DNA from 3 places in the Microbacterium sp. 05N427 genome. Region 2 is predicted to be linked to each of the others. Evidence: riboswitches for the same ligand, from Rfam matches in the RefSeq annotation. Region 2 holds a riboswitch; each other region holds the start of a gene.
The links. A riboswitch is a leader RNA that binds a small molecule or an ion and turns the genes downstream of it on or off. The one in region 2 is predicted to bind thiamine pyrophosphate.
Positions count from the first base shown of each region.

Region 1: linked by a shared signal. The riboswitch ahead of thiM (hydroxyethylthiazole kinase) and the one ahead of AC1DG4_RS07560 (ECF transporter S component) in region 2 are both predicted to bind thiamine pyrophosphate.
Region 3: linked by a shared signal. The riboswitch ahead of thiC (phosphomethylpyrimidine synthase ThiC) and the one ahead of AC1DG4_RS07560 (ECF transporter S component) in region 2 are both predicted to bind thiamine pyrophosphate.

Region 1 covers NZ_JBFTMT010000007.1:326,322-330,528, forward strand. Annotated here, with positions in the region: gene pheT (phenylalanine--tRNA ligase subunit beta) at 1-1,439, shown strand, start outside; TPP riboswitch at 1,589-1,682, shown strand; gene thiM (hydroxyethylthiazole kinase) at 1,673-2,539, shown strand; gene AC1DG4_RS09695 (bifunctional hydroxymethylpyrimidine kinase/phosphomethylpyrimidine kinase) at 2,536-4,207, shown strand, end outside.
Region 2 covers NZ_JBFTMT010000006.1:178,685-182,891, forward strand. Annotated here, with positions in the region: gene AC1DG4_RS07555 (ABC transporter ATP-binding protein) at 1-915, opposite strand, end outside; gene AC1DG4_RS07560 (ECF transporter S component) at 917-1,558, opposite strand; TPP riboswitch at 1,554-1,663, opposite strand; gene AC1DG4_RS07565 (D-alanyl-D-alanine carboxypeptidase family protein) at 1,771-3,678, shown strand; gene AC1DG4_RS07570 (ABC transporter ATP-binding protein) at 3,886-4,207, opposite strand, start outside.
Region 3 covers NZ_JBFTMT010000001.1:105,541-109,747, reverse strand. Annotated here, with positions in the region: gene thiO (glycine oxidase ThiO) at 1-671, opposite strand, end outside; gene thiC (phosphomethylpyrimidine synthase ThiC) at 678-2,411, opposite strand; TPP riboswitch at 2,407-2,514, opposite strand; gene AC1DG4_RS00500 (MDR family MFS transporter) at 2,747-4,207, shown strand, end outside.

The DNA of each region.
Region 1 (4,207 bases), on a different contig from region 2:
CCCGTCGGCACAAGCTGCCCAGCGAGGCGTCCAAGCGCTTCGAGCGCGGAGTGGATCCGCTCATCCCGTTCGCCGCCGCGCGCCGCGTCGCCGACCTCATGGTCTCGCTCGCCGGGGGCACGCTGACCGAGGAGGGCGGCGCGCTCTTCGCCGAGGTCTTCATCGAGGGCATCGACCTTCCGGCCGGTTTCGTGCAGGGCCTCATCGGCGTGGACTACACCGACGCCGAGGTGACGGGCGCCCTCGAGACGATCGGCGCCGAGGTGACGGCGGCCGACTCCGGCTGGAACGTCATCCCGCCGAGTTGGCGCCCTGACCTCACCGACAAGTGGTCGCTGGCCGAGGAGGTCGCGCGCATTCACGGACTGGACCGGATCCCGTCCGTGCTCCCGACGCCGCCGTCCGGCCGCGGACTCACCGACCTGCAGCAGGGCCGGCGTCGCGTCGCGAACGCCCTGGCCGCCGCAGGGCTCGTGGAGACCCCGGCGTTCCCGTTCACCACCGAGGAGCAGAACGACCTGCACGGCTCGGCCTCGGGGGATCGCATCCCCGGCGTGCGCCTGGCGAACCCGCTCGACGGGCAGGCGCCGTTCCTGCGTCGTTCGCTGCTCCCCGGTCTGCTGCAGATCGCGCACCGCAACATCGCGCGCGGTCTCGTGGATCTCGCGATCTTCGAGACCGGCGTCGTGTTCCTGCCCGAGCCGGGCGTCGTCTACGGCACCGACGAGGTGCCGCCGCTCGGCGTCAAGCCCTCGGATGACACGCTCGCGGCCCTGGACGCCTCGATCCCGCCGCAGGCCCGCCTCGTCGCGGCCCTGTTCACCGGGCACGTCACCCCCCGCCAGCCGGGGCGCGCGGCCGAGGAGTACGGTCTCAGCGAGGCGCTCGACGCTGTGCGCGTGATCGCGGAGGCGGCCGGCGTCGAGATCGACGTCGTGCAGGGGAGCCGCGCGGCTCTGCACCCGGGACGCACCGGCGTGCTGCAGGTGCGCGACGCTTCGACAGGCTCTGCGACCGTGGTCGGCTACGTCGGCGAACTGCACCCGCAGGTCTCGGCCGACGCCGACCTGCCGGGGCGCGCGGTGGTGCTCGAGCTCGACCTCGACCGGGTTCTGGCCCTGGCGGGGGAGCGCGTGGTCGCGGCATCGCTGTCGACCTACCCGGCCGCGACGCAGGACGTGTCGCTCGTGGTGGACGCGGGAATCCCCGCCGCCGAGGTGAGCGCGGCCCTGTCCGAGGGCGCGGGCGCGCTCCTCGAGTCCGTCCGCCTCGTCGACGACTACCGCGGCGAGGGCGTGGCGGACGGATCCAAGAGCCTGAGCTTCGCGCTGCGCTTCCGGGCCGATGACCGCACCCTGACCGCCGCCGAGGCGACCGAGGCGAAGCTCGCCGGCGTCGCCGTCGCGACCGAGCGCTTCGGGGCTCAGATCCGCGACTGAGACGCGACGCACGCACGACACGGGAACGCCTGCACGACCGGATCCACGGATCCATCGTGCAGGCGTTCTCTCGTCGCGCATCCGTCGCGTGACGGGAACGGATCCGGATCCATCGTGGTTCGGACCGAGCCGTCCTGGCTAGACTGACCGGCAGTGACACGGGGTGCCGCATCCGCGGCTGAGAACACACCCGTCGAACCTGATCTAGGTCGTACTAGCGAAGGGATGTCGCGATGAGCGCGCGTCTGGAAACAAAGTCCGAATCCGTGGTGGAATCCGCCGCGGACCTTCTCGCGGAGCTGCGGGCGGAGCCCCCGCTCGTGCACTGCATCACGAACTCGGTGGTCACCGGGTTCACCGCCAACGTGCTGCTCGCGCTGGGAGCCGCGCCCGCGATGGTGGACATCACGGGGGAGGCCGGCATGTTCGCCGCGATCTCGTCCGGGCTGCTGGTGAACCTCGGCACTCCCACGCCCGAGCAGCGCTCCGCGAGCCTCGAGGCTGTCGGCGGTGCGCGCACGGCCGGCACCCCGTGGGTGCTTGATCCGGTCGCGGTCGGCGCACTGCCGGTGCGTACGGCGCTGGCGCAGGACCTGCTCGCCCTGCGCCCCACGGTCATCCGCGGCAACGCCTCGGAGATCCTCGCCCTCGCCGGCCAGAGCCAGGGCGGGCGCGGTGTCGATGCGCTGGACGGCACAGAGGCCGCGGCCGACGCGGCCCGAGACCTGGCCAGGGTCACCGGGGGAGCGGTGGCCGTGTCCGGCCCGGTCGATCTCCTCGTCGACGCGGATCGCGAGGTCCGCATCGCGAACGGCGACGTCCTGCTCACCCGTGTCACCGGCGGCGGCTGCGCGCTCGGCGCGGTGATGGCTGCCTTCCTCGGCGCCGCGCGACGGACGGGCGACAGCCCTCTGGTCGCCGCCGCTGCGGCCACGCTGGTCTACACGCTCGCCGCCGAAGACGCTGCGGCGCGGTCGGGAGGACCCGGATCCTTCGCCGTCGCCCTGCTCGACGACCTCGCCGCGATCCGGCCGGAGTCCCTCGCGGCGCGCGCCCGGGTCGACGTCGTGACGATCGAGACCGCGGGGGCCACGGCATGACGCTCGCGGACGTCGCCACCGCGCCGCGCCCCGCGCGCACCGCGCAGGCGGGCGCCCGGCGCCGGCTCACGGCCGACGACCTCGCCCTCTACCTCGTCACGGACCCCGTGCTGAGCGGCGCACGCGGTGTGCCCGCCGTCGTCGACGCCGCCGTGGCCGGCGGCGTGCGGATCGTGCAGCTGCGCGACAAGGACGCCGATGACGGGTCGATCGTGGAGCAGCTCGTCGAACTCTCCGAGGTCATCGCCGGTCGGGCACTGCTCGTGGTCGACGATCGTCTCGACGCCGTCGTGGAGGCGCGGCGCCGAGGCGCGCGCGTGGACGGCATCCACATCGGTCAGTCGGACGTGTCGCCGCTCGTCGCCCGTTCGGTGCTGGGCCCCGACGCGATCGTCGGGCTCACGGCGAACCAGCCGGCGCACCTCGAAGCCGCGATGGCGCTGCCGGCGGGCACGGTCGATTACCTGGGCGTTGGCGTGATCCACCCCACGACGACCAAGCGCAACCATCCGCCGGAGCTCGGCGTGGCGGGGTTCGCCGCGTTCGCCGCGGCGAGCCCGTTGCCGTGCGTCGCGATCGGTGGCATCGAGCGGACCGACGCGGCTGCGCTCCGCGCCGCGGGAGCGGCGGGGGTCGCGGTGGTGTCGGCGCTGTGCGCGGCGCCGGATCCGCGCGTCGCCGCACGCAAGCTGCTGCGCGCCTGGGGCGCGGGCGGGGTGCCCCGCGTGCTCTCGATCGCGGGCAGCGACCCGTCCGGCGGGGCGGGAATCCAGGCCGACCTCAAGGCCATCGCTGCGAACGGCGGCTACGGCATGGCCGCGATCACCGCACTGACCGCACAGAACACCCGCGGAGTCAGAGGCGTGCACGTCCCGCCCGCCGCGTTCCTGCGCGCCCAGCTCGACGCGATCAGCGACGACGTGCGGATCGACGCCGTGAAGATCGGGATGCTCGCCGGATCCGCGGTGATCGCCGAGGTCGGATCCTGGTTGCAGGAGCACCGGCCGCCCACCGTCGTGCTGGATCCGGTCATGATCGCCACCAGCGGCGATCGGCTGCTGGACGCCGAGGCGGAGCACGCGCTGCGCGCCCTGCTGCCTTTGGCCGATCTCCTCACACCGAACCTGCCGGAGCTCGCCGTCCTCGCGCGAGAGCCCGCGGCCACGAGCTGGACCGGCGCCCTCGCCCAGGCGCAACGGCTCTCGGCCGAGACGGGTGCGCTGGTGCTCGTGAAAGGCGGGCACCTCGGCGGCGACGAGGCGCCCGATGCGCTCGTCGGTCCCTCCGGGCCGGTGCGCGAGTATCCCGGATCCAGGATCCGGACGGCCAGCACGCACGGCACCGGCTGCTCGCTGTCCGCCGGGCTCGCGACCCGCCGGGCGGCCGATCACGACTGGCGGGATGCGGTCGCCGAGGTGCGGTCGTGGCTGCGGGAGTCGATCGCCGCCGGCGCCGGACTTCAGGTCGGATCCGGTCACGGCCCGGTCAGCCACTTCGCCGGGCTGTGGCGGCGCGGAGGCCTCGAAGCCGCTCCTGGCCGCGCGGCGATCGCCGCGGAGTGGTGGTCCTCGATCGCCCCGATCCGTCGCGCGATCGACGACCTGCCGTTCCTGCGCCGCCTCGCCGACGGGAGCCTGCCGGAGACCTCGTTCCGCTGGTACCTCGCGC
Region 2 (4,207 bases):
CGCCCCGTTCGGACCGACGATCACGGTCGCCGCGCCATCCGGCACCACGAGGTCGAGCCCGCGCTGCACGGCATGCCGGCGGTCACGCGTGATCGCGAGGGCACGGGCCCTGAGGACGGCGGCATCCGGGACGGGATCCGCCACCGGCAGTACCGGCAGGCCCACCGGATGCCCCGGCACCCACACGCCCGCGTCCGCGAGGGCGTCGCCGTGCACCCGGAACACGTCGTCCGGGGCCCCGTCGGCGAGGAGCCCGCCGTCCGCGCCGACCACGATCACGCGGGTCATCAGATCCGCCCAGACCGCGGTGCGGTGCTCGATCACCACGAGCGTGGCGCCGGTCGCCGCCACGACGTGCTCGACGCTCGCTCGGATCTCCTGCACGYCGTCGGGGTCGAGGTTGGCCGTCGGCTCATCGAGCAGCAGCAGCCCCGGCCGCATCGCGAGGGCCCCGGCGAGCGCGAGCCGCTGCTTCTGTCCGCCAGAGAGCGCCGCCGTGGACCGGTCCAGCGGCACGTCGAGACCGACCGCGTCCAGCGCCTCCACGACGCGAGCGGGGATGTCCTCCGCGGGCACACCGAGGTTCTCGCAGCCGAAAGCGACGTCGTCGCCGACCTTGCTCAGCACGACACCGGCATCAGGATCCTGCAGGACCAGCCCGATCCTGCCCCGCTGGCCCTCCGGATCGGATCCGTCGACGTGCAGGGATCCGCGGCTCTCACCCTCATCGGCATCGCCGAGCAGCCCCGCCATGCCGGTCAGGAGCGTCGACTTGCCGGCACCCGACGCACCGAGCAGGAGCACCCTCTCCCCCGGCTCGATCGTGAAGGTCACGTCGCTGACCGCGGGCAGGCGGCGGCCGGCGTAACGCCAGCCCCACCCGTCCGCGACGACGCGAGCGGCACCCGCGGTCATGTCAGACCTCGCGGCGGAGCTCGCGTCCCGCGGCGAAACGGCTCAGGGCGCCGGTCGCGGCGAGAGCGCGCACGAGCAGCCATCCGAGGACACCGGTCAGCAGCGCGCCCGAGACGACGAGGGCGCCGAGGTAGATCGCGTTGAACTCGGCCGACTTCAGGATGTTCGGGGAGCTGCCGTAGAACAGCTCGAACAGCCAGGCGCCCGCAGCGGCGGCCACGCCGGCGAGCGCGGCGACGGGCAGCGAGAACCGGCGGTACAGGAAGATCGCGAAGATCAGCTCGGCCCCGAGGCCCTGCGCGATGCCTTCGAGCACCGTGGAGACGCCCCAGATGTTGCCGATCAGCATCGACACGATCGCCGCGACGACCTCGACGACGAGGGCGGCTCCTGGCTTGCGGATCACGAGCCCGCCGACCACGCCGCCGAGCAGCCAGATCCCGACCGCGATGCCGCCGAGGCCAGGGGTGAGGCCGTCGGCCGCGGTGAACCAGGCATAGCCGATCGTGTTCCAGACCCAGAAGATCAGGCCGATGGCGACGCCGAGCACGGCGGCCACGACGATGTCGACGACGCGCCAGTTCAGGCGGCGTGCGACCGCCCCGCTGCTGTTCACGTTCTGTGCGGTTGCAGATGCATGCATGTGAAATGCTCCTCCCTGCGCCGGCATGATCCGGATCAGGTTCGACGGTCGAAGCGCGATTCGCTCCCTCTCAGCCCGGCTCGCCGGACTCCCGTGGTGATCCGCCCATCCTATCCCCGCCGGGGCGCACCGGCGACCTTCTCGTCACACGGCGTGACGCGAGAACGCCCGCGATACCTGCCGTTGACAGGGCTGCCAGATACGGTAGGGGGGTGAACAATGACGACGGTCCGGGGGCCGCCCAGGTCGATCCGAAGATCGCCGACGCCGACGCACCCGCTGTCGACGCCTCCCGCGCGGCCGTCGACGCGCTCGCGCCGGAACCGGCAGCCCTGTTCCCTGCCGCACCGGAGCGGCCCGAGCCTGCCTCGCTGTTCCCTCCGCGGGAGACCCCCGCTCCGGAACCGCTGTTCCCCGCGCCGGACTTCCCCTCTTCTGCGCCGCTGTTCGGAGGCACCGCGGATCCGGCGCCGTCGGCATCAACGGTCGCCCAGAAGGATCCGGCGATCGAGAGCGCGCCGATGCCAGAGGCTCCTGCTGAGTCGCCTGCCGCGGGCGGGGTCGCGACGATGTCCGAGACGCCCGCCACGGACGCGGCGGTGACGCCCGCCACGACGGATCCGGCCTCGGTCGAACCGTCGGCTGCGCCGGCAGAAACGGCCCCCGCCGTCGCCACCGCCCCCGCCGCCGCCGCATCCCCGGCAGCCGGATCTCCGGCCGTCGCTCCCACCGCCCCGACCCGCGCCGCACGGCCGCTGCCCTCGGCATCGCTCGTCCGCGGCCCCGACCGCCCGCCGGCCGCCGCGCTCTCCTGGGTCGACGTGACTCGGGTCGGCGCAGGCAACGCCGCAGCCGCGGCTCCGTCCCGTGCATTGCTGGACGATGTCCCGCACCGCAGCCTGGCCCGACCGGGAGTGCTGCTGCCGTTGGGCGGGGTGCTCGCCGTGATCATCGCGTACGGCGCCACGACCGCGCTCTGGCCGCTCAACGCCGTGCAACCCGTCGCGGCCCCCGTCGCGTTCCAGCCCCCCGCCGCTCCCGCGGCCGCCGCAGCCTGGCCTGCCACGGGCAGCGCCGCGGTGGGCGTCGCCGGCATCGGCACGATCGCCTCGGCCGAGCAGCACGCTCCGATGGCGAGCATCACGAAGCTCGTGACGGTGCTCGCCTCGCTCGACAAGATGCCCCTCAAGGCCGGTGAGCAGGGCCCGTCCTTCGCGTTCACGCAGGCCGACAGCGACGACTACTGGAGCTACCTCCGCCAGGACCAGTCCGCGCTCGACGTCCCGGTCGGCGGATCCCTCACGCAGTACCAGCTGTACGAGGGGATCCTGCTCGGGTCGGCGAACAACTACGCCGACCGCCTCGCCCGCGAGGTGTGGGGCTCGGATGAGAACTATGCGGCCGCCGCGAATCAATGGCTGAGCCAGCACGACCTCGCCGACATCACGGTCGTGACCCCTTCAGGCTTCGACTTCGGCAACGTCTCGACCCCGCGCGCGCTCATCCAGCTCGGTCAGATCGCCGAGAAGAACCCGGTGGTCGCCGGGATCGTGAAGCAGAAGAGCGTCGAGCTGCCCGGCGCGGGTGTCGTGAAGAACACCAACGGACTCATCGACGATGCCGGCATCGTGGGCATCAAGACCGGCACGATCGGCGACGGCGCCGATACCCGCTACAACCTGCTCTCGGCCAAGGACGTCACGGACGGGGACGCCGTCGTACGGATCTACGTGGCCGCCCTCGGGCAGGACAGCGATGCGGGTCGGGTCGACGCCTCGCGTGCGCTCTACGCCGGTCTCGAGGCGGCGCTGAAGGACCAGCCGCAGACGGTGGACAAGGGCGCGACGCTGGGCACGGTCGACACGGCGTGGGGCGAGACCACCCAGGTGGTGGCCGCCGAGAGCGCCCGCGTGGTGCTGTGGAATGGCGCCTCCGCAACGGCGACCACGAAGTTCTCGCTCGGGGACGGCTGGAAGGCCGGCGAAAAGGCGGGCACGCTCAGCCTCAAGGGCCCGCTGGACTCCGCCTCGGTGCCGCTGGAGCTGCGTACCGCCCTGCACGGCCCGAGCTTCTGGTGGCGTCTCACCCACCCGCTCGAACTGTTCGGCCTGACGAAGTAGGCCGACGGATCCGGACTGCCGCCCGCTTTCTCGGTTCAGGTCGCACTTTCTCCGCTCAGGTCGCACTTTCTGCCGCTAAAGCAGGCGCAGAACGGCACAAATCGCGACCTGAGCGACAACACGACCTCTGACGTGAGCCGTCACGCCACGAGAAAGCGCCGCCGCCCTGCTAACAGGACGACGGCGCTCACGTCGGTGCGGACGAGGTCAGACTCTGTCGTCCTCGATCTCCCACGACGAGTTCTCCGGCGACTCGGCCGACTCGATGACGCGCTCGGCGACGGCGACCGGGGCGGTCCCCGCACCGATCACGGCGGCGGCACCGGCCTCGACCTCGGACGCGACGGATCCGTCCACCGGAACCGTGACGGTGCCGGTGACGAGCGCCTCGTCGGCGTCGGTGTCGCTCGCGGCCTGCTCGAACTGCGACTGGTACAGCCGCCAGTACGCGCCCTGCGCCGCGATGAGCTCCTCGTGGTTGCCCTTCTCCACGATGTCGCCGTGCTCCATCACGAGGATGAGGTCGGCA
Region 3 (4,207 bases), on a different contig from region 2:
TTGGCGAGCACGACCTCGTCCGCGTCCAGCACCGTTCCGCCGGCGAGACGCACGCCGGTCACCCGTGCATCCGGATCCGCCGACGCGCGCCGCAGCTCCGTCACGCGCTCCCGGACGATCCGCACCCGGTCGTCGGCCTCGAGGGCCTGCAGCAGCCGCGCCGCGAGCACGCGCGGATCGACCTGATGGTCGCCGCGGATCCGGTAGGCGCTCGTGACGCGCGGGCCGAGCAGCGGTTCCAGGGCGCGGGCGTCCCGGGCGGTCAGCGGCTCGGCGGCGAGCCCGTGCGCGGTGTGCGCGGCGTGCAGATCCGCGAGCGCGCGGCGATCGCCCTGATCGACCCCGACCAGCAGGGTCTCGCCGGGCCGGTAGCCGGCCGTCTCCTCGGCAGGCCGGCCCTCGGGCGTGAGCGCGCGCACGAACTCCGGATACCGCGCCGCGGACGCCAGCAGCAGCGGCAGCAGCTCGTCCTCCTGATAGTGGTACTCGCTCACCGGCGCGAGCATCCCCGCGGCGGCGAATGTGGCGCCGCGGGCGAGATCCGGGTCGCACAGCACCACGCGGCGACCCGTCCGCGCGACCCGCCACCCAATGCTCAGCCCGACGATCCCGGCGCCGACCACGACGATGCGGTCGCCGTCGCTCTCCACGGCGGCGCCCTTGCGCAGCATCCTGTCCTACCGCGATCCGACGGTCGGCATAGGCAGGTAGACCTGTCCCCCGGCCTGGGCGAACTCCGCGGACTTCTGCGCCATGCCGGCGATGCGCTCCTGCTCCGCGCCGTCGCCGAAGCGATCCCGGATGTCCTGCGAGATCCGCATCGAGCAGAACTTCGGCCCGCACATCGAGCAGAAGTGCGCGGTCTTGGCCGGCTCGGCCGGCAGGGTCTCGTCGTGGAAGGCCTCTGCGGTGTCCGGATCCAGCGACAGCGCGAACTGGTCGAGCCAGCGGAACTCGAAGCGCGCCTTCGAGAGCGCGTCGTCGCGGTCACGCGCACCGGGGTGGCCCTTGGCGAGGTCGGCGGCATGCGCGGCGATCTTGTAGGTGATGACCCCGGTCTTCACGTCATCCCGGTCGGGCAGTCCGAGGTGCTCCTTCGGCGTCACGTAGCAGAGCATCGCCGTGCCGTAGCGCGCGATCTCGGTCGCGCCGATCGCCGAGGTGATGTGGTCGTAGCCAGGGGCGACGTCGGTCACCAGGGGGCCGAGAGTGTAGAACGGGGCGCCGTCGCACAGCTCCTGCTGCCGCTCCACGTTCTCCCGCACCAGGTGGAAAGGCACGTGCCCCGGCCCCTCCACCATGACCTGGACGTCGTGCGTCCACGCCCGCTTCGTCAGCTCGGCGAGCGTGTCGAGCTCGGCGAACTGGGCGGCGTCGTTCGCGTCGGCGATGGATCCGGGCCGCAGCCCGTCGCCCAGCGAGAACGCGACGTCGTACTGCGCGAAGATCTCGCAGAGCTCGTCGAAGTGCGTGTAGAGGAAGTTCTCCTGATGATGCGCGAGGCACCAGCCGGCCATGATCGACCCGCCGCGGGACACGATCCCCGTCACCCGGTCCGCGGTGAGCGGCACATAACGCAGCAGCACGCCGGCGTGCACGGTCATGTAGTCGACGCCCTGCTCGCACTGCTCGATGACGGTGTCGCGATAGATCTCCCAGGTGAGCGCCGAGGCGTCGCCGTCGACCTTCTCGAGCGCCTGGTAGATCGGCACGGTGCCGATCGGGACCGGCGAATTGCGGATGATCCACTCGCGCGTGGTGTGGATGTCGTCGCCCGTCGACAGGTCCATCACGGTGTCGGCGCCCCAGGTGGTCGCCCACTGCAGCTTGGAGACCTCCTCGGCGATCGAGCTCGTCACCGCGGAGTTGCCGATGTTCGCATTGATCTTGACCAGGAACGCCTTTCCGATGATCATCGGCTCGGACTCGGGGTGGTTGACGTTGTTCGGGATGATCGCCCGGCCGGCCGCGACCTCGGCGCGGACCAGCTCGGGATCGCAGCTCTCCCGCAGCGCGACGAAGCGCATCTCGGGCGTGATCAGGCCGTCGCGGGCGTACCGCATCTGGGTGATCGTGCGTCCGGCACGGGCCCGGCGGACCGGCCGCCGCACGCCGCGCCACTCCGCGGAGGCGGCGCCGCGGCGGATCGCGGAGCGGCCGTCGTCGTGCAGATCGCGCGCCCGGCCCTGATACGCGTCGGTGTCGTCGCGGTCCGCGATCCAGCGCTCCCGCAGCGCGGCCAGGCCGACGACCGGATCGCTCCCCGGTCCTTCGGTGCGGTAGATCGTCACCGGCGGGTTCTGCGTCCCGTCCGGCGACGGATCCAGCGCGATCCGGGTGACGGGCACGTGCAGGTCGTGCGTGGAGTCGTGCAGATGCGCGAGCGCGCGCGCAGAATCGCGAGATCCCATGAGGGCTCCTACTTCCTTCGCCGGCATTACCCGGACAGGTTCGAACGGTTCGAGCCGCGTCAGCCCGATCTCAGCCCTTGCGAGGGCACCCGTGTGGATACCGACACAGTACACGCAACGCGCAGCACGGCTGCGCCGCGGGGTGCGCGCACTCTGCGTCCGCCGTGTCCCGGTCGGGCAGGATCCAGCAACCTCATAGGGATTCTGCGTTTGCGCAACCTTTCCTTTCGTGTAATCTTGCATGGCTGCAACATTCTTGCCGCCAACGTCGGCGCTCGAAGCGACGGGTGTCGACGACGGGCGACGGCGTCCTCGATCCACGTGAAAGGGACTCCATGTCCACCGCGACAGCAACTACAGGGGCGACGCGCACGGAGCGCAAGCAGAACGCCCCGATCATGACGCACAGGCAGATCCTGCTCGTCATCTACGGCCTCATGGCCGGCATGTTCCTCTCGTCGCTCGACCAGACGATCGTGGGAACCGCGATCCGTACGATCGGCGATGACCTGCACGGCCTCGATCAGCAGGCCTGGGTCACCACCGCCTACCTGATCACCTCGACGATCTCGGTGCCGATCTACGGCAAGCTCAGCGACATCTTCGGTCGCCGACCGCTGTTCATCTTCGGCATCACGGTGTTCATCCTCGGATCCGTGCTGTCGACATTCTCGACGTCGATGCTGATGCTGGCCGGCTTCCGCGCCTTCCAGGGCATCGGCGCCGGCGCGCTGATGTCGCTGCCGCTCGCGATCATGGCGGACATCCTCGCTCCGCGCGAGCGCGCCAAGTACCAGGGCTACTTCTTCGCCGTGTTCGGCATCTCCTCGCTGATCGGCCCGCTCGTCGGCGGTCTGTTCGCCGGCGCGAACGAGATCCTCTGGATCTCGGGATGGCGCTGGGTATTCCTCATCAACCTGCCGATCGGCCTCATCGCGCTCGGCATGGTGATCGCGTTCCTGCACCTTCCGAAGGTCGGAACGCACAAGAACCCGCGTATCGACTGGTGGGGAGCGACGGCCGTGATCGTGGCGCTCGTACCGCTGCTGCTCGTGGCCGAACAGGGCCGTGAGTGGGGCTGGTCCTCGTTCGCCGCGATCGCCTGCTACGTCATCGGCGGCCTGGGCGCCATCGCCTTCGTGCTGATCGAGATCGCGATGAAGGACGACGCGATCATCCCGATCCGCCTGTTCCACTCCAACACGTTCTCGATGGCGACCGTCATCGGCGTGCTCGTCGGCTTCGGCATGTTCGGCGCGATGATGACCATCCCGCTGTACATGCAGATCGTCGCGGGCCTGACCCCCACCGAATCCGGCTTCGCCATGCTGCCGATGGTCGTCGGCCTCATGACGTCGTCCATGGCCGCCGGTCAGATCACGTCGCGCACCGGGAAGTACGGCATCTTCCCGCGCACCGGCACGCTGTGCACCGCTCTCGGATTCCTGCTGCTCACCTTCGTCTCGTCCAGCACGCCGGTGTGGTTCATGATGATCGGCATGTTCGTGGTCGGTCTCGGACTCGGTCAGCTCATGCAGTCGCTCACGATGGCGAGCCAGAACGCGGTGTCCGCGCCCGACATGGGCGTCGCCACGAGCGCCGCGACCTTCTTCCGCCAGATCGGCGGAACGCTGGGTACGGCGATCATGCTCTCGATCCTGTTCACGCTGCTTCCGCTGAACATCACGCACAGCATGGCCGACAAGCCGACCCTGACCGCCGCGCTGAACGCGGCTCTGGATCCCGCCGTGGCGGGCAAGGAGCAGAACAAGGCCGTCATGAAACAGCTGTGGACG